Regions from separate parts of the Rhizobium sp. NZLR11 genome, predicted to be linked through region 1. Evidence: riboswitches for the same ligand, from Rfam matches in the RefSeq annotation. Region 1 holds a riboswitch; the other holds the start of a gene.
The links. A riboswitch is a leader RNA that binds a small molecule or an ion and turns the genes downstream of it on or off. The one in region 1 is predicted to bind S-adenosylmethionine.

Region 1 (9,981 bases):
GGCATCACTGGAAAGCGCGGGCGATTTCCACGTCGTCAAGCTGTCCAGTCTGGTTCTCCGCATCATGTCGCTGTCTTGCCGGTTTGCCGCAGATTGGCACCGACCGTGGCAAGGGGAATTCAACAGGTGCGCACCCCTGATCTCGCGCTGCACAATCGGCCGATACAAGTCCTTGCTGTAGCTGATTTATGCATCGGTTGCATAGCGAGACTCTGTTTAAATGTGGCGCCGTTGCATTTTAGCCAGCCTCGATCGTGAGGCCTTCCCTTCGCTCGGATGAAATTATGGCGAAAGTTCCGTCACAACGCGGAGATTCGTCGGTGGCGAAGAAAAAGAACGGGCCGATTGAAGTAACCGAGCTGATAGCGACAGCGATGCGAGAAAATTGCAACCACCGATAATATCATCGCGGAAGGAACTCCTCCCGATGAGGTATTCTGCGGGGTCGATCCGGTTACTCCGCCGCATTCGCCGTCGTCGGTTGCGGCATCTTCGCTTCACCGGCGCGGGGCAGCTGCACAGGTTTCAGCATGATGGCCGCCACAAGGCCGATCAGGGCAATAGCACAGGAGGTCATGAAGAGCGGAGAGAAGGCGGCGGCATAGACATCGGCGACAGCCTGGCGGCTTGCTTCGGGAAGGGCGGCCATCATCTTCGGCGTCAGCTGCTCGATATCGATAACACCGGGAATGGAGACGCCGACCTTGTCGAGCTGAGAGGCGATGATGGCGCCATAGATGGAAATGGCGATCGATGCACCTCCCATGCGCGACAGCGTCACCGAACCGGTGGCGGCGCCGACATCGCGGGCCGGCGCTGCATTCTGTACGCCGATGATGGGAACCTGCTGGGCAAGGCCGATGCCGATGCCATGCAGCATCATGATCGCCCCGATGAAGGCGATCGGCGTTCCCGCGTGGATCTGCGACATCAGCGCAAAGGCGATGGCGCTGCAGGTCAGGCTTGCGATGGCAAAGGGCTTGTAACGCCCCGTTTTTGAGATGATGCGGCCTGCGGACAGCGATCCGCAGACGAGGCCGCCCGTCAGAAGAATGAAGAGCGCGCCGGCGGCAGAGGGCGAAAGGCCGGTGGTGGTCTGCAGGAAGAGGGCGAGATAGTTGACCATGCCGATGGCGATGGCGCCGCCCATGATCGACATCACCAGGAGCAGGCTGAATGTCGAATTGCGAAAGAGCTGTAGGGGAACGATCGGTTCCGGCGCGCGGCGTTCGACGAGCACCCAGGCGACGGCGCAAACGATACCGAAGGCGATGATGACGATGCTCTGTGGCGAGACCAATGCGCCGAAGAGTTCGCTGCTGTCGGTGGCAAGCACGATGCTGGTCGTCGTCAGGGCGAGAAGCAGCGCACCGGCATAATCGATCTTGGGCCGGCGATGCGGTTTGCGATAGGGCAGCATCACGGCAAGGCCGGCAAGTGCGATTAAGCCGATCGGCACGTTGACGAGGAAAATCGAGCGCCAGCCGAAAAGGTCGCTCATCGTGCCGCCAAGCACCGGTCCGATCGCACCTGACGCCATCAACACGAGGCTGGAATAGCTTTGGTAGCGGGCCCGCTCGCGCGGCTCGAACAGATCGGCATTGACGGAGAAGATCGACACCATGATGCCGCCGCCGCCAAGGCCCTGTAGCACGCGGGCGGCGATCAGCGTGTTCATGGAGACCGCAAGGCCGCAGACCGCCGAGCCGACAGTGAAGATCATGATCGCCGTCATCATCACGTATTTGCGCCCGAAGAGATCGCCAAGCTTGCCATAAACCGGCATGACGGCGCTCAGCGACAGCAGATAGGCCGAGCCGATCCAGCCGAAGCGCTCCAGATGGCCGAACTCGCCGACGATCGTTGGCAGCGCCGTGGAAACGATCTGATTATCTAGTGTCGCCATGAACATGGCCGTCATCAGGAAGAAGAAGAGGATGAGCCGGCGACGAGGATCCGTCACGAGCGGCGCAGGCGCGAGTTGCATATCCATGGAGCATCATTCCGGGTTGGGTAGATTTTTATGTGCTAACAGCATGTATTTGTCAATGGCACATTAATGACATCGGCATATTCAAATTCCGCCGCGGCTCTGTTATGGTCCCGGCATGAACGAAGTGCTGACCAAGACCATTTCCACCGAGCCAGAGCCGGTTGAGGAAAACGTGCCTCGCATCGGCCGGAGCATGGGGCGCATGCGGTTGATGACCGGGCGGCGATTGATCGGCCGGCTGGCGATCCAGAGTGCTGCACCGGGCCTTGAACTTTCGCATCTCGACGTGCTCGATGCGGTGCGGAGGGCAAAGCCTGCCGGCGAGGTCACCGTCGGCATGATCGCGGAGATGCTGCGCATCGATCCGTCACGGGCTAGCCGGGTGGTGGCCGACATGGTCGGGCGGAACGTGCTGCGCCGCGAAGCTTCGCAGGCCGATGCGCGACGGATTGTCGTTGTCATGACCGAGGTCGGCCAGAATCTGCTGGCCGAGATCGTCGCGCAGAAACTCGCGATCATCTCCGAGATCGTCTCCGACTGGCCTGAGCAGGATGTCGCTCGTTTCGCAATGCTTTTCGAGCGTTTCATCGGCGGTTACGAGGCGGTCTTCCGGTCGCGCGACAAGGATACGCCGGGCTAGAGCATGATGCCGAAAAGTGTGTGCGGTTTTCGGGCGACATCCTGTTCTAGTGGCGCTCGAAGGGAAATGGCGCCGATCCGCCGGCGCCCCTTCCCCTCGACCCCCGGTTTGCGCTAAGGGCAATGCCCATGAGCCCATCCACCTTCACCATTCTCCTCGGCGGCGAACTCAGCCTGACGGAGCGCCTGCGCCAAGCCATCGGCGGCAGCCGTTCCATCGCGGCCGATGGCGGCATGCGGCATGCGGTGGCACTCGGTATCGAGCCGGAGCTCTGGGTCGGCGATTTCGATTCGACGCCTGATGATCTCGAGGGTGCCTTTCCCGATGTGCCGAAACAGCCCTATCCCGCGGCAAAGGCGGCGACGGATGGCGAAATCGCCGTGTCGGAAGCGATCGCGCGGGGTGCGCGGCGGCTGATTCTGGCCGGTGCGCTTGGCGGCGAACGCTCGGACCACGCGCTTCAGCATCTGCTGTCGGCCGTCAGTCTGGCGGAGGAGGGTTTCGACGTGCTGCTGACCTCGGGCAAGGAAGAGGCTGTGCCGCTGCTTGCCGGGACGGTCGAGCTGGATCTTCCCAAGGGCAGCCTGTTTTCCGTGCTCGGGTTCAGCGAGCTGACCGGGCTTTCCATCGAGAATGCGCGTTATCCGCTGGCCGATTTCCATCTGCCTTTCGGCTCGTCGCGCACCATTTCCAATGTTGCGGAAAGCAAGATTCGCTTTTCGCTCCGCAGCGGCCGGGCGATCGTGCTCGCCAGGCCCTATGATCTTTCCGGAGTCTGATTTTTGGCCCCTCCCATTCTGAAACTCGACGATATCTTCCTGAGCTTCGGCGGCGCACCGCTGCTGGCGGGTGCTAGCCTGCAGATCGAGCCCGGGGACAAAATCTGCCTGGTCGGGCGCAACGGCTCGGGAAAATCGACGCTGCTGAAGATCGCCGCCGGCCTGGTCGAGGCGCAGTCTGGCGAAGTCTTCCGTCATCCTTCCTCGACGGTGCGCTATCTCGAACAGGCGCCGGATTTTGCCGGCTTCAACACCGTCCAGGCCTATGCCGAAGCCGGTCTCGGGCCGGGCGACGACCCTTATCGCGTCACCTATCTGCTGTCGCATCTCGGGCTGACCGGCGAGGAACATCCGAGCATGCTGTCCGGCGGCGAATCGCGCCGGGCCGCCCTTGCCCGCGTGCTGGCGCCGGAGCCCGATATTCTCCTGCTCGACGAGCCGACCAACCATCTCGACCTGCCGACCATCGAATGGCTGGAAGGCGAGTTGCAGAAGACGCGCAGCGCCCTGGTGCTGATCTCGCACGACCGACGTTTTCTCGAAAAGGTCTCGACGGCAACCGTCTGGCTCGACCGCGGCACCTCGCGCCGGCTCGACAGGGGATTTTCGCATTTCGAGGCCTGGCGCGACCAGGTGCTGGAGGCCGAGGAGCTGGAGCAGCATAAACTCGGCAAGGCGATCGAGCGCGAGGAGCACTGGCTGCGTTATGGAGTCACGGCGCGGCGCAAGCGCAACATGCGCCGCCTCGGCGAGTTGCAGACGATGCGCTCGAATTATCGCGGCCATAAGGGGCCGCAGGGCTCGGTGCAGGCGACGGCTTCGGACGCGCAGGAATCCGGCAAGCTGGTGATCGAAGCTCACAAGATCACCAAAAGCTTCGGCGACCGGGCAATCGTCACGCCCTTCTCGATCCGCGTGCACCGCGGCGATTGCATCGGTCTGGTTGGGCCGAATGGTGCCGGCAAGACGACGCTCTTGAAGATGTTGACAGGTCAGCTTTCCCCGGATAGCGGCACGATTAAGCTCGGCACCAATCTGGAGATCGCCACACTCGACCAGAAACGCGAGGATCTCGATCCCGAGGATACGCTCGCCAACTACCTGACGGATGGGCGCGGCGAAAACCTGCTCGTCAACGGCGAACAGCGTCATGTCACCGGCTACATGAAGGAGTTCCTGTTCCAGCCGGAACAGGCGCGGACCCCGATCAGAAGCCTTTCCGGCGGCGAGCGCGCCCGGCTGATGCTGGCGCGGATTCTCTCGCGCCCTACGAACCTGTTGATCCTCGACGAACCGACCAACGATCTCGATATCGAGACGCTCGACCTGCTGCAGGAAATCGTCGCCGGTTTTCCCGGCACCGTCATTCTCGTCAGCCATGACCGCGATTTCCTCGACCGCACCGTGACCTCGACGATCGCACCTGCCATGGCGGACGCACCTGACGGCCGCTGGATCGAATATGCCGGCGGCTATTCGGACATGCTTGCGCAGCGCAAGGGCGCAATCGAGGAGCGCAGGCGGGCCGAGAAGGCGGCGGAGAGGCCGAAGACCCAGGAGGCAGCGTCTTCTGCTGGAAGTTCGAGGGGCAAGCTTTCCTTCAAGCAGAAATTCGCGCTGGAAAACCTGCCGAAGGACATGGCGAAAGCCGAAGCCGAGATCGCCAAGCGCGAACAGGTGATGGCCGATCCCAATCTTTTCACGCGCGATCCCGCAGCTTTCAACCGGCTTGCCGTCGAGATGGAAAAACTACGCGCCGGCCTGATGAAAATGGAGGAGGAGTGGCTGGAGCTCGAAATGCTGCGCGAAGAGCTGGAAGGCTGAGGCTTCGCAAACTCGCAGTCTCACCTTTCCTTGATTGGCCAGTGTATCGACGCGCGGCATAGAGTGTCGCCCGGCAGCTGGGGATAGCGCCGATAGCAATGGCGACAAGGAAAAGTCATATGTCTCGCAAGGCCTATTCCAAGATTTTCACAGCACTTGCCGCCGGCGGTCTTGTCGCGATTGCGCTATCGCAGGCCGCACAGGCGCAGGATGGCAACCGCGTTCGCGTTCGTGGCACCATCGAAAGCCTCAGTGGCGATAGTCTCGTCGTCAAGACGCGCGAAGGCAGCGATGCGATAATTACGCTGAAAGCCGGCTGGAAAGTCGGCGGTATCAAAAAAGCCTCGGTCGAGGATATCAAGCCCGGCGATTTCGTCGGGGTCGCCTCGTTTCCGAAGGGCGCCGGCCCTGACGGGGCGATCGAGGTACTAATCTTTCCGGCGTCGATGAAGGGGACCGGCGAGGGCAACCGTCCCTGGGATGCTCAGCCGAACAGCCAGATGACCAATGCGACCGTCAGCAATGCCGTCAAATCCGTCGACGGCCACACGATCACCCTGACCTATCAAAGCAAGGAAAAAACCATCACGATTGCCGACGGCACGCCGATCGTGACCTTGGCGCCGGCGACCAAGGACGATCTGAAGGCCGGCGCCAGCGTCATCGTCACCGGCGAGAAGGCGGCAGACGGCAGCATCTCGGCCAGCCAGGTGGCCGTCGGCCTGAATGGCATCACGCCGCCGATGTGACCAGCGTGAAATTCAAAGTGATATAGTGTCTATCGGACGCACGGCGCTCTACAGCGCCGGCGCGGGCATGGCGGCAGCGCCGGTACTGGCGCTGGTGCCGGTCTGAGCGAATTGCTGTTGCTGCTGCGGTTCCTCAGATCTTGCCGGCAGCGCCTGCAGATGCAGCACGCGCGGCTTGAGCGCCTCGAGATAGGCCTCGGAGCGGCCGATGTAAATCATGCCGCTTTCCGGCATGGAGGTCAGCAGTTTGGCCATCATCTCCTGCCATTCCGGCTCCATGCCTTCCAGCACTTCGTCGAAGATGATCCAGCGCGGGCGCACAAGAAGCAGACGGGCAAAGCCGATCGCCTTCTGTTCATCGCTGTCGAGCAGCTTGTCCCAACGGGCGCGGGTATCGAGCCTTGCGATCAGCGAATGCAGGCCGGCTCTGTCGAGGGCCGTCTCGACAGCGGCTCGCTCGTAGGCATCAGGACTTGCGGGAAAGGCCAGCGCCTCGCGCAGCGTGCCGCCGGGAACATAAGCGATCTGCGGGACGAACAGCATGTCGTCGATCGGCGGCAGGCCCATCGTGCCGCTGCCGCACGGCCAGAGGCCGGCCATCGCCTGGAAGAGTAGCTTGCGGTTGACGCTGTGATCGCCGTTGATCATGATTTTTTCGCCGGCCTTGATCACGACATCGGTTTCACGCAGGCGGAAACCGCCGCATTCGTCGATCTCTTCACCGATCTTGGCAACGATCACCACATCCTTCAACGTCAGCGTGTCGGGCGCGGTGTTTTCATAGGCGATGCCGTCCTTCTGGGCGAATTCCTCCTCCATGTCGAGCAGCGCCTGGCGGAAATCGGTGACGCGCATCAGTGTCGCGCGCCATTCGGCGATCGGGCCAAAATTGGCGACATACCAGCGCAGCGCCGTGTTGACCTGATTGAAGGCGCCGACCGACATCATCAGCTGGCCGAGGGTGAGGCCGCCGGAGAAATAGGCGGGGGCGGCGACGATGATCGGGATGACGATCACCAGCCAGCCGTAGCCGGCCGAAACCCAGGTGAGGTTGGTATTGGCCATGGCGAGCCGCTTGACGACCCTCAGTACCGAGCTGATATCGGTGTTGATGCGCCGGCGCTCATTCTCCTCGCCGCGGGCAACGGTGATTGCCGGCATGTTCTCGTTGGCGTGCATCAGCGTGAAGCGAAGCTCGGCCTCCTTCGAGAAGCGGTCGGCATTCAGCTTGACCAGTTTGCGGCCGACGACCTGGCTCAGCACCGAGGCGGAGGCGGCGTAGAAAATCGCCGCCCAGACCATGTAGCCGGGAATGGAGAAGCTGTGGCCGCTGATGTGGAAGATGAAGCCGCTGGAAAGCTCCCAGAGCACGCCGATGAAGCTCACCAGAAGAATGGTCGACTGCAGCAGGCCGAGAACGAGCCCTGTCGTGCTTTCGGCGAGGTTGCGGGAATCCTCATGCAGGCGCTGGTCCGGATTGACGCCGATCAGACCGCTCGAAGCAAGCCGCAGTGCCCGCTTGCGCTTCAGCCACTGATCGACGAGGTCGCGCGACAGGCCCTCGCGCATATAGAGCGCGGTCATCTGATTCAGCCATGCCTGCAGCACGTTGAGCAGCAGCAGCGTGCCGGCGATCATCGCGAAGATTTCGAGCTGGTGGAAGAATTCACCGAGATCGCGGCGCTCCAGCGAGTCGTAGAAGGGAGCATTCCACTGATTGAGGATGACCTGGCCGTAGGACGTCAACAGGATGACGAGGATCAGCACGGTCGCCAGAAACAGCACCTTGCCACGCACTTGCGAATTCCAGAATGCGGAGAACATAACCCCGAGGCGATTCGTCAGGCTGAGATCATACCCCACCCTATCGTGCCTTCGGATGCCCGGCCTCCCCTCGATCTTATCTGCCATTACGCTTTTCCAACATCGCCCATGCTTACCATTATTAACATGGTGGCGTTACCGGTCTATCAACAGATTCTATCAGTCATTAAACTGTGATGATGCTTGCATGCATCGCTCCTGCGTGCATTCGGCAGTTGATTCGCGGTCCGACTGGGGCTAATTAAAGCTCCGTGGTGATTTGGCCGGCCGGCTTGCAGCCACGTTAAAAAAGTCGCTAAAGGGCCGCGTGCGGACCGGTAGCGATTTTTTTCGCCGCCGGTTTTTTGTTTTTTTGATCGAGTGACCGCAATGCCCATCAAGATCCCCGATACGCTGCCCGCCTTCGAAACCCTGGTTCAAGAGGGTGTGCGGGTGATGACCGAGACGTTGGCGATCCGTCAGGATATCCGACCGCTGCAGATCGGGCTGCTCAACCTTATGCCGAACAAGATCAAGACCGAACTACAGATAGCCCGACTCGTCGGCGCCTCGCCACTGCAGGTCGAGCTGTCGCTGATCCGCATCGGCGGCCACAAGGCGAAGAACACGTCCGAAGATCATCTGCTCGCCTTCTACCAGACCTGGGAGGAAGTGAAGCACCGCAAGTTCGACGGTTTCATCATCACCGGGGCGCCGATCGAGCTTTTGCCCTATGAAGACGTCACCTATTGGCCGGAAATGCAGCAGATTCTCGACTGGACGGAAACGAACGTGCATTCGACGATGAACGTCTGCTGGGGCGCGATGGCGGCGATCTATCATTTCCACGGTGTTCCGAAATACGAGTTGAAAGAAAAGGCCTTCGGCATCTACCGCCACCGGAACCTGAAGCCATCCTCCATCTATCTCAACGGCTTTTCCGACAATTTCGAGGTGCCAGTGTCGCGTTGGACCGAGGTGCGCCGCGCCGATATCGAGCCATCCGAAAGCCTGGAGATCCTGATGGAATCAGGCGAGATGGGTGTCTGCCTCGTGCACGAAAGGAGGGGGCGGCGGCTCTACATGTTCAATCATGTCGAATATGATTCCACATCGCTTTCCGACGAGTATTTCCGCGACGTCAACGCCGGCGTGCCGATCAAGATGCCGCACAACTACTTCCCGCATAATGATCCGGCGCTGACGCCGCAGAACCGCTGGCGCAGCCATGCGCATCTCCTGTTCGGCAACTGGATCAACGAGATCTACCAGACGACCCCCTTTGATGTGGAGGAGATCGGCACGGACCTCTGAAGCGTCGGACTGCGCCTCGGCCGATGCCGGGGCGTTTCTTCTGATCCGACCGGTTGCGGTTTGGAGCAAATGCGGGCAGGTTCCGCTCCTGAAACCGAAAGCGTTGTGGGTCTTTGTGACGCACAACGCTGAAAAACTTTGAATGAGAATGGACGGTCGATCATGTCGGATAAGTTGGAGCGGGAAGTTTTCGGGCAGACGAAGGCAGGCGAGACCGTCTATCGCGTCGAGATCAAGGGCGGCGGGCTGACGGCCAAGATCATCACCTGGGGCGCGGTCATCCAGGATCTGCGTCTTAAGGGACATGAGGCCCCACTGCAGCTCGGTTTCGACGATTTTGACAGCTACCCGCTCCATTCGGCCTATTTTGGCGCGACGCCGGGCCGCTGCGCCAACCGTGTCGGTGGCGGCGCCTTCACGCTCGACGGCAAGGACTGCCAGCTCGAGCTGAACGAAAATGGCGTCACCCATCTGCATGGCGGCAGCGACAATATCGCCAAACGCAACTGGACGGTCGTCGAGCATGAGGTCGACCGGGTGGTGCTGAAGATTGTCGATCCCGATGGCCGCGCCGGCTATCCCGGCAATTGCACCATCCAGGCAACCTTCTGGGTGCACGGCAACGGCGAACTGTCGGTGATCTATGAATCGACCAGCGACCAGCCGACGCTCGCCAATGTCTGCCAGCACGCCTATTTCAATCTCGACGGCCGTGAAGATGCGCTTGGCCACGACATCATGATCGCTGCCGACCACTATCTGCCGACCGACGAGAAACAGGTGCCGACCGGCGAGATCCGTTCCGTCGAGGGCACGGAATTCGATTTCCGCGAGATGGCGCCGATGAAGCGTTTCGTCGGCAGCGAACAGGCCTTGTAC
Region 2 (9,981 bases), on a different contig from region 1:
CGAACAGAGCAAAGCCAAGGACAGCGCCGGGGCGCTGGCGAATGTTGCCCTGATCAATGCCAAGCTCAATGCGCTGACCCCGAAGATGATCGCCAACAATGATGCGATGATGGCGATGCTCAAGGACGGCGGCGACGCGCTTTCGGCCTCGGTCAACGGGCGGATCGTCTTCTGTCTCGTTCTGATCGGCATTGCCGTGCTGCTCGCCGTCGGCTTCAGCGTCGTCGTCGCCCAGATGGGCATTGCCGGCCCGATGACGCAGTTGCGCCTGCGCATGACTCGGCTTGCCGAAGGCGATACCACAAGCGAGGTCAGCGGGCTCGACCGCGGCGACGAAGTCGGCCAGATGGCAAAGGCCGTGTCGATCTTCCGCGACAATGCGATCGAGCGCGGGCGGATCGAGGCGCGGGCCGAAGCCGACCGCAACCTCAGTGACGGCGAGCGGCGTGAACGCGACGCGCAGAAAACCCGTGAAGCATCCGAACTCGAAGGCGCAGTTACCGCGCTCGGCGACGGCCTGCGCCGTCTTGCCGCCGGCGATCTCGCCTCGCATATCGACCAGCCCTTCGTCGCGCATCTCGATGCGCTGCGCGAGGATTTCAACAACTCGGTCGAGAAGCTCAACGAAACTCTGCATACGGTCGGCGCCAACGCCCGGGCGATCGGCGCCGGCGCCAACGAGATCCGGTCTTCCGCAGACGAGCTTTCCAGGCGGACGGAACAACAGTCGGCCTCCGTCGAAGAGACGGCGGCGGCGCTGGAGGAGATCACCACGACGGTGCGCGACGCCGCCAAGCGTGCCGAGGAGGCGAGCCAACTCGTCGCCCGCACCCGCCTCGGCGCCGAAAAATCCGGCGACATCGTCCGCAAGGCGGTCTCCGCCATGCAGCAGATCGAAAAATCCTCGGGTGAAATCTCCAACATCATCGGCGTCATCGACGACATCGCCTTCCAGACCAACCTTCTGGCCTTGAACGCCGGCGTCGAAGCTGCGCGTGCCGGCGACGCCGGCAAGGGTTTTGCGGTCGTTGCCCAGGAAGTGCGCGAACTCGCCCAACGCTCCGCCAAGGCGGCAAAGGAAATCAAGGGCTTGATCACCAACTCCGGCACGCATGTGCAGACCGGCGTTTCGCTGGTCGGCGAAACCGGCAAGGCGCTCGATTCGATCGTCCAGGAGGTGCAGGAAATCAACCAGCACGTCCACGCCATCGCCGAAGCCTCGCGCGAACAGTCGATCGGGCTGCAGGAGATCAACACCGCCGTCAACACCATGGATCAGGGCACGCAGCAGAATGCGGCGATGGTCGAGCAGTCGACGGCCGCCAGCCACAGCCTCGCCACGGAAGCGACAGCGCTGAACAACCTGCTCGGCCAGTTCAGGCTGACAGGCACCGGCGGCTTTGCCGCCAGTGCGCCTATTGCCGCCGCAGCGCCACGCGCCGCCCCGCGCCCGGCCGTCCGGGCAGCCCCGATCCGCGTCGCACGGGAAGGCACAGCCCGCCCGGCCGCCTCGCCGGCCCGCGCCCTCGGCCAAAAAATCGCCAACGCCTTTAACGCCGGCAACAGCACACCGAAAAGCCAGGATGGCGACTGGACGGAGTTCTGAGCAGCAAATTGTCGGCACGAGGCGCGGCGGTCCGGCCGCGCCTCACCCTAGCTGCTTGGTTCGAGCCACTTTCTTGACCCTCCTCAGCCCCCGTTCTGAACGTACCCTGCGAGACGTCAGCGAGAAACAGAGAGGCTGCCGCAAAATCTCTTCTCCCCTCGGGGAGAAGGCGCCGGCAGGCGGATGAGGGGGTCACACACGGAAACCCCTCCCCTCATAATCTATCCCACCATCGAAGCCTGCATGGACGTCGCAGGAAAGACCGGCTTCGCCGGCCCCCTCATCCGCCCTACGGGCACCAGCCTGGGCGAGCCACGGGTCTCGCCCGTCCTTCGGACCCCCGCTGGGGAGAAGAGGGAATTGCGAAGCCGCGGCATGTCCCTTCGCCGCGTCTATCGGGCCGGCCGCGAGCCGACCTCGACGAGGATATTCCCCGGCGCCGTGCAATAAAACAGCCAGCCACCGCGCATGGCGGCCGGCGGGCCGGAGAGCGCCGCGCCGGCGGCAAAAAGCCCGGCATGCACCCTATCGACATCCGCCCTTTCGGGCAGGATGAAGCCGATATGATAGGTCTGGCGCTGCAGTTCAACCTGGTCGGCGGTGCCGAATTTGGCAATGGCGTGACTGAGGACGATTTCGAGACCGGCATCGTCCGCAAGGATCGCCAAGCCGTTCTGGCCGCGCATATCCTTAAGCGTCAGGCCGAAATGGCGGATGAAAAAATCCGCCGTCGCAGTGATATCGGGTACGTGAAAATCGAGATGGTTCAGGCGCATGACAGTCTCCGTTCAAAAAATCCCGGGACTGCCTTTTGCCGTCTCCGCACGCCGCCGGGATCCCGCATCTGGTGCGGATCACGTCGCGGGTTCTCGTGCCATGGGCCACGGAGCAGAGCTTCGTCAGAGCGCTCTTGACGCTCCAGCGGAAGGGATCGGGCTTACCTCAACCGATCCTGCCTTTTTCGACACTGCCGATCTAGCAGACGGCGCCGGTTTCGGCAATGGAAGCGCTGACACGATCACGCCATTCCAAGCGGTGCTTCTCGAAGGATTGAAACCGGCCATGCCGTTTGCGTGATGCGCCGGCGCCAATAGAGAGTAAGATCGCGTCGTCGCCGGCATCGGAAGGGATCGACATGAAACCCGCACTCATCGGCCTCATCGGCACCCTCATTCTCACCGGTTGCAGCACCGCTAGCTATAGCGGCCCCGGCATGGAGCCGATCCCGGGCAGCATCACCTATAACGGTCAGCCGCGCACCAAGCTCACCAAATCACCCATCGGCTCGGCCTTTCCGCATGATTTCATCGACCAGTACGGCCAGCAGGTGGAGGAAACCTACATCATCCAGCCCGACCGGAGCCTGATCATCGCGCACCGCCGATATAAGCCTATCCGGTTCTTTGGGGATTAGGTGTTGGTCGGCTTCGCGTGCGGGAAGCTGGAGCGGGTGAAGGGAATCGAACCCTCGTATTCAGCTTGGGAAGCTGCTGCTCTACCATTGAGCTACACCCGCGATAGCTGAGATTTCCAACAGATGGGGGCCGCTGTCAAGTCGCGGCAGCCGGGAAGTCTCAGATGCGGAAGTGCTTCGAGAGTTTGAGGCCTTGGGCCTGGTAGTTGGAGCCGAGGCCGGAGCCGTAGAGGCTGGTCGGCTTTTCCTGCATGTGTTCGTAGACCAGGCGGCCAACGATCTGGCCGTCTTCGAGGATGAAGGGCACTTCGTGGCTGCGCACTTCGAGCACGGCGCGGCTGCCGCGGCCGCCGGCCGGCGCATGGCCGAAGCCCGGATCGAAGAAGCCGGCATAATGGACGCGGAATTCGCCGACCAAGGGGTCGAACGGGGTCATTTCGGCGGCATAATCCGGCGGCACATGCACGGCCTCGCGCGAGACGAGGATATAGAACTCGTCGGGATCGAGGATCAGTTCGTTGCGGCCGCGGCTATAGAGCGGTTCCCAGAAATCGTAGATGTCGTGCTGGGCTTTCTTGTCGACATCGACGACGGCGGTGTGGTGTTTGCCGCGATAGCCGATCAGGCCGTCTTCGTCTCCGGCGAGGTCGATCGACAGAGCGATGCCGCTGCCGGACACATTCGGCTGCTTGCTGGCGACCAGCGTCTCGCTTTCATGCAGCTTCAACAGCTCCGGCTCGCTGAGCAAAGCATGGCCGACGCGGAAGCGGATCTGCGACAGGCGCGAGCCGCGGCGTACGACGATCGGGAAGGTGCGCGGGCTGATTTCCAGATAGAGCGGTCCGGAATAACCGGCCGGGATCTTGTCGAACTCCTGGGCATAGTCGGTGATGACGCGGGTGAAGATATCGAGCCGGCCGGTCGAGCTCTTCGGATTGGCCGAGGCCGACATGTCGGCCGGCAGCGCTAAGCTCTCCATCAGCGGCACGATGTAGACGCAGCCGGTTTCGAGCACCGCGCCTTCGGAAAGGTCGACCACATGCAGGCTCAGCCGGTCGAGCTTGTCGGCCACCAGATGCGAGGGGCCGGGCATGAAGCTGGCGCGCACGCGAATAGCCTTGGCGCCCAGGCGCAAATCGAGGCTTGCCGGCTGGATCTGGTCGCGGTCCAGCTCCCGTTCGGAGATCAGACGACCCGTTTCAAACAGCGCTGATATCGCGCCGTCCGCCAGAATTCCCGTTTCACGAGCCATCATGCCTCATCCATCATTTGCCGCCGACAAAACCAAACTCGGGGAATTGACGCAAGCAGCTAACAGCAGTATTGCAGAATTATCCCGTGGTGATTTGGCCGGTCGGCTTGCAGCCACGTTAAACAAGTGGCTAAAAAGACCGGGTTGAAAACCGGTCTGCTTTTGCGACCGGTTTTTTTGTTATGTGAAGGTGATGGCATGAGCAAGACCTGGCGCCCGGCAACCCAACTCGTCCACGGCGGAACCTTGCGTTCGCAATATGGCGAGACGTCCGAAGCAATCTATCTCACGCAGGGTTTCGTCTATGACACGTCGGAGGCGGCCGAAGCCCGCTTCAAGGGCGAGACGGAAGGCTACATCTACGCCCGCTACGGCAGCCCGACCAACGACATGTTCGAAAAGCGGATGTGCATGCTCGAAGGCGCGGAAGACGCCCGCGCCACCGCCTCCGGCATGGCGGCCGTCACCGCGGCGGTGCTCTGCCAGGTCAAATCAGGCGACCATATCGTCGCGGCGCGCGCGCTGTTCGGTTCCTGCCGCTGGGTTGTCGAGACATTGGCGCCGAAATACGGCATCGAGTGCACGCTGGTCGACGGCCGGGATCTTGCAAATTGGGAAAAGGCAATCCGGCCGAACACCAAGGTGTTCTTCCTGGAAAGCCCGACCAACCCGACGCTCGAAGTGGTCGATATCTCAGGTGTTGCCAAGCTCGCCAACCAGATCGGCGCCAAGGTTATCGTCGACAACGTCTTCGCCACGCCGCTTTTCCAGAAGCCGTTGGAGCTCGGCGCCCATATCGTCGTCTATTCCGCCACCAAACATATTGACGGCCAGGGCCGCTGCCTCGGCGGCGTGGTGCTGGCCGACAAGGACTGGATCGACGAGAATCTGCACGACTACTTCCGCCACACCGGCCCGGCCATGTCGCCGTTCAACGCCTGGACGCTGCTGAAGGGCATCGAGACGCTGCCGCTGCGCGTGAAGCAGCAGACTGAGAATGCGGCGAAGATCGCCGATTTTCTGGCCGAGCAAAGCAAGGTCGCCAAGGTGATCTATCCCGGCCGCAAGGACCATCCGCAGGCCGATATCATCGCCAAGCAGATGACCGGCGGCTCGACCCTCGTCGCCTTCGAGCTGAAGGGCGGCAAGGAAGCCGCCTTCGCGCTGCAGAACGCGCTCGATATCATCAAGATTTCCAACAATCTCGGCGACAGCAAGAGCCTGATCACCCATCCGGCAACCACCACCCACAAGAACCTGTCGGAGGAGGCGCGCGCCGAACTCGGCATTTCCCCGGGTACGGTCCGCCTTTCGGCCGGCATCGAGGATACCGACGACCTGATCGAGGATTTCGCCAAGGCGCTTGCCAAGGTCTCGGCCTGATCCAGGGATATTGGCGGCCGGACCTCGCTTGGGGTTCGGCTCGCCAGACCTCACCGGCGTTCGGCTCGCCGGACCTCAGCAGGTTGAGGCCGGGGGAACAAGCTCGGTCGCGCCGGCGTTCGGAAGTGGAATTGACACCGACAATTAGGCTTAACGATCGAAACACTTCGATCACGACCGTTTTAGTGACGATCAACGTTCCGTTTCTTGACGGGCAGGGCCTCTTATAAGATACGGGTAACATATCTTGACTAAGGTGCAAGGCATGTATCGCGCCCTCACAAAAGATATCGAAGTCGTCGTCGAACCATTCTATCTGGAGGAGCAATCCGATCCGGACGACGATCGCTATGTCTGGGGCTATCGGATTGTCATCAGCAACAATTCCGGCATCGCCGTTCGCCTGGTCAATCGCTATTGGAATATCACCGACCAGAATGGACAGGTGGACGAGGTCACCGGTCCGGGCGTCGTCGGCGAACAGCCGCGGCTCAGCCCCGGCGACACCTACGAATATTCCTCCGGCTGCCCACTCGACACCCCCTCCGGGCTGATGTTCGGCCATTACCAGATGGAAACGGACGAAGGCGACACCTTCGATGTCGACATTCCCGCCTTCTCGCTGGATTCACCGGGGTTGTTGCGCGTGCTCAACTGACAGGCCGGCCCGAAATCATTTTGCCCGCTTGATAGATTGCCGACACCGGCCCCTCATCCGCCTGCCGGCATCGACCGGGGTCGAGACCGGTGGCTCGACCCCGGCAAGGGTTAGGGTGAGGGGCAGATATCAGGGGCCAACCGAGCCTATTCGGCCGGCTGAAGTTCGACCGGCTCGAAGCGATAGGTGGTCGAGCAGAATTCGCAGGTGACAGCGATCTCGCCATCTTCCTGGCTGGCCTCGATCTCCTCGGCAGAGAAGCCCTTCAGCACGCCCTTGATCTTGTCACGCGAACAGCTGCAGCGATCGAAGACGGCGCGCGGTTCGTAGACGCGCACGCCGCGCTCGTGGAACAGGCGGAACAGCAGCCGCTCGGTGCCAACCAGCGGATCGGTGAGTTCATCCGCATCGATGGTCTCGACCAGCGAACGCGCTTCGGCCCAGGAATCGTCCTCGCTATGCGGGCGGCTGCCGGTGTCGCCGTCGCCGCCGTGGAGATCCGGTTGACGCATGCGCTCCGGCGCTTCCGGCAGGAACTGGGCGACAAGGCCACCTGCCCGCCAGCGATGGCGTGGCTGGCCTTCATCGTCGCGATCGAAGAGTTCGGCCGCGGCCAGACGCACGCGCGTCGGGATCTGCTCCGACTGGCGGAAGTAGACGCCGGCAATGTCCTCGAGCGTGGTGCCGTCGAGCGCGACAATACCTTGGTAGGGCTGGCCGAACTTGCCCTGGTCGATGGTGAAGGCAAGCACGCCGTGGCCGAGCAATTGCTCCGGCTCGGTTTCGCCAGCTTCAATGGCCTTGTCGAGCAGCGCCTGGTCGAAACGGGCATAGGCACGGACATTTTCCGGCGTCGAAAAATCGGCAACGAGAAGATCGACCGGGCCGTCGCCCTTGGTCTGCACGGTGAACTTGCCGTCAAACTTCAGCGAGGTGCCGAGCAGCACCGTCAGCACGACGACTTCGGCGAGCAGCCGGGCGACAGGGGCCGGATAATGATGGCGCTCGAGGATCGCGTCGAGCATCGGGCCGAGCTGGACGGCGCGGCCGCGCACATCCAGCCCGTCCACCTGAAAGGGGACGACATGGTCATCGCCGGCGAAATCGAACTGGCCGAGGGCGGCTGCAGCTTCTGCCATGGATTCACTCCTAGTTTTCAAGCGAAAGGACAGGGTGCTCTTCGCTCGCGCGGCCACGCGTTTTTCGCACGCGGCGTCCGATTATGGTTCAGATCGCGCCCAGGCACCAAGCAAGAATCGACTTCTGCGCATGAAGACGGTTTTCCGCTTCATCGAAGACCACGGATTGCGGACCATCGATCACGTCGTCCGTCACTTCCTCACCGCGATGAGCGGGCAGGCAATGCATGAACAATGCATCATTGCCGGCCTTCGCCATCAAGGCCGCGTTGACCTGGTAAGGCTGAAAGACATTGTGACCCCGGGCCCGATGTTCCTGATTCATGGAGACCCAGGTATCGGTCACCACGCAATCGACGCCTTCGACCGCACGGTCGGCATCATGGCAGAGCATGATTTCGGCGCCCTCATTGCGGGCCCAGTTCAGATAGTGATCCTTAGGCTCCGAGCCAAGGGGCACCGCCATGTTCATGCGATAGCCGAAGCGGGCGGCGCCTTCGACCAGCGAATGCAGCACATTGTTGCCGTCGCCGGTCCAGGCGATGGTCTTTCCCTTGATCGGGCCGCGATGCTCTTCGAAGGTCATGATATCGGCCATGATCTGGCAGGGATGGGTGTCATCCGTCAGCGCGTTGATCACAGGCACGGTCGCATGTTCGGCAAGCTCCACCAGGCGCGAATGCTCGGTAGTGCGGATCATGATCGCATCGACATAACGCGACAGAACCTTGGCGGTGTCGCCGATCGTCTCGGCGCGGCCGAGCTGCATCTCGGTGCCGGACAGGAACAGCGTTTCGCCGCCGAGCTGGCGCATGCCGACATCGAAGGAGACGCGGGTGCGCGTCGACGGCTTCTCGAAGATCATCGCCAGCATCTTGCCGGCGAGCGGCTTGTCGCCCGTGCCGGCCTTGAAGGCCTGCTTGCGGGCGAGCGCATCGTTCATGATGGTTCTGAGATCGGCTGAGGTGACCGCGGAAAGATCGAGGAAATGTTTGGGAGCCATGTTCTTACCTGTGCTGCGCCCGAAGGCGGCAATCTCTTCAAGCCGTTTTCTTGACCTTCGCGGCGCGAATGCTCTCGGCGGCGCGCTCGATGCGGTCAAGGCCCTCTCGGGCTTCCTCGGCGGTGACGACGAGGGGCGGAAGAAGGCGGATGACGTTATCGCCGGCGGGTATGCCGAGCAGATGGGCGGCGCGGATCGCCTGCAGCAATTCGGCCGAGGGAATAGCAGCCTTGATGCCGAGCAACAGCCCCTCGCCTCTGATATCCTCGATCACATCGGGATAGCGATCCTTCAGCGAGGCGAGGCCCTGGCGGAAGACGAGTGCTACGTCGCGCACCTGCTGGAGGAAGCCATCGGCGAGGATGATGTCGAGCACGGCGCTGCCGACGGCCATGGCGAGCGGATTGCCGCCATAGGTCGAGCCATGCGTGCCGGCCTTCATGCCGGAGGCGGCCTCTGAAGTAGCAAGGCAGGCGCCGAGCGGGAAACCACCGCCGATGCCCTTGGCAACCGCCATGATGTCGGGCGTGACGCCCGACCATTCATGGGCAAAGAACCTGCCGGTGCGGCCAACGCCGGTCTGGACCTCGTCGAGGATCAACAGCAGGCCGTTTTCGTCGCAAATCTGGCGAAGCGCCTTCATGAATTCGGGGGTGGCAGGACGCACGCCGCCCTCGCCCTGCACCGGCTCGATGAGGATTGCCGCCGTCGCATCGGTGATCGCGGCGCGGACCGCTTCGATGTCGCCGAACGCCACCTGATCGAAACCCGGCGCCTTGGGGCCGAAGCCTTCGAGATATTTCTCCTGGCCACCGGCGGCGATTGTCGCGAGCGTCCGCCCATGGAAGGCGCCCTCGAAGGTGATGATATGGAAGCGCTCGGGATGGCCGTTGGAAAACTGATAACGGCGCGCCGTCTTGATCGCGCATTCGAGCGCTTCAGCACCCGAATTGGTGAAGAACACCTTGTCGGCGAAGGTGGCGTCGGTCAGCCGTTTGGCCAAACGCTCCTGGCCGGGGATCTCATAGATGTTGGAGAGGTGCCAGACCTTGTCGGCCTGCTCCTTCAGCGCGCCGACCACATGCGGATTGCCGTGGCCGACCGAGGTGACGGCAACACCGGCGCCGAAATCGAGATAACGTTCGCCGCTTTCGGTGATCAGCCACACGCCCTCGCCTCGCTCGAACCGCAGCGGGGCACGAGAGTAGGTGTCATAAAGCGGCGCGGCTTCAGCCATGGCGCGGTCTCCCGATCAGAGTTATCAAGCAACGGACTCCGGCTAAGAAAACCAGGCCCGAAAAATTAAAAATGCCGCCTTGCGGCGGCCAGCGGTACTATTTCCTTTTCGCGCTGCAATGTCAACAAAACTGCGCCCTTAGCGCATGCAGCAAGGTTGTACAGCGGTGTTTTCGACCTTCAACAGGCTTTATTGCAGAAATGACACGCTGGGGCAGCAAGTTGGGGAAAACTCCGAATTCGATTCATCCGGATTCATGCGACTCTTGTCACGGAGTCACGCTCACACT

Region 2: linked by a shared signal. The riboswitch ahead of HJB83_RS29055 (O-succinylhomoserine sulfhydrylase) and the one ahead of metA (homoserine O-succinyltransferase) in region 1 are both predicted to bind S-adenosylmethionine.

The regions. Positions count from the first base shown of each region.
Region 1 is NZ_JABDWD010000006.1:198,231-208,211, forward strand. Features, by position in the region: gene HJB83_RS12970 (M48 family metalloprotease) at 1-66, opposite strand, end outside; gene HJB83_RS12975 (MDR family MFS transporter) at 455-1,993, opposite strand; gene HJB83_RS12980 (MarR family winged helix-turn-helix transcriptional regulator) at 2,109-2,633, shown strand; gene HJB83_RS12985 (thiamine diphosphokinase) at 2,756-3,412, shown strand; gene HJB83_RS12990 (ABC-F family ATP-binding cassette domain-containing protein) at 3,416-5,236, shown strand; gene HJB83_RS12995 (hypothetical protein) at 5,356-5,985, shown strand; gene HJB83_RS13000 (ABC transporter ATP-binding protein/permease) at 6,034-7,896, opposite strand; SAM riboswitch at 8,051-8,128, shown strand; gene metA (homoserine O-succinyltransferase) at 8,179-9,102, shown strand; gene HJB83_RS13010 (aldose epimerase family protein) at 9,265-9,981, shown strand, end outside.
Region 2 is NZ_JABDWD010000024.1:19,855-29,835, reverse strand. Features, by position in the region: gene HJB83_RS29085 (methyl-accepting chemotaxis protein) at 1-1,606, shown strand, start outside; gene HJB83_RS29080 (VOC family protein) at 1,999-2,382, opposite strand; gene HJB83_RS29075 (hypothetical protein) at 2,381-2,683, shown strand; gene HJB83_RS29070 (hypothetical protein) at 2,742-3,020, shown strand; tRNA gene HJB83_RS29065 (tRNA-Gly) at 3,049-3,122, opposite strand; gene HJB83_RS29060 (2'-deoxycytidine 5'-triphosphate deaminase) at 3,181-4,275, opposite strand; SAM riboswitch at 4,349-4,427, shown strand; gene HJB83_RS29055 (O-succinylhomoserine sulfhydrylase) at 4,471-5,655, shown strand; gene apaG (Co2+/Mg2+ efflux protein ApaG) at 5,921-6,313, shown strand; gene HJB83_RS29045 (Hsp33 family molecular chaperone) at 6,460-7,452, opposite strand; gene argF (ornithine carbamoyltransferase) at 7,541-8,455, opposite strand; gene HJB83_RS29035 (aspartate aminotransferase family protein) at 8,493-9,692, opposite strand.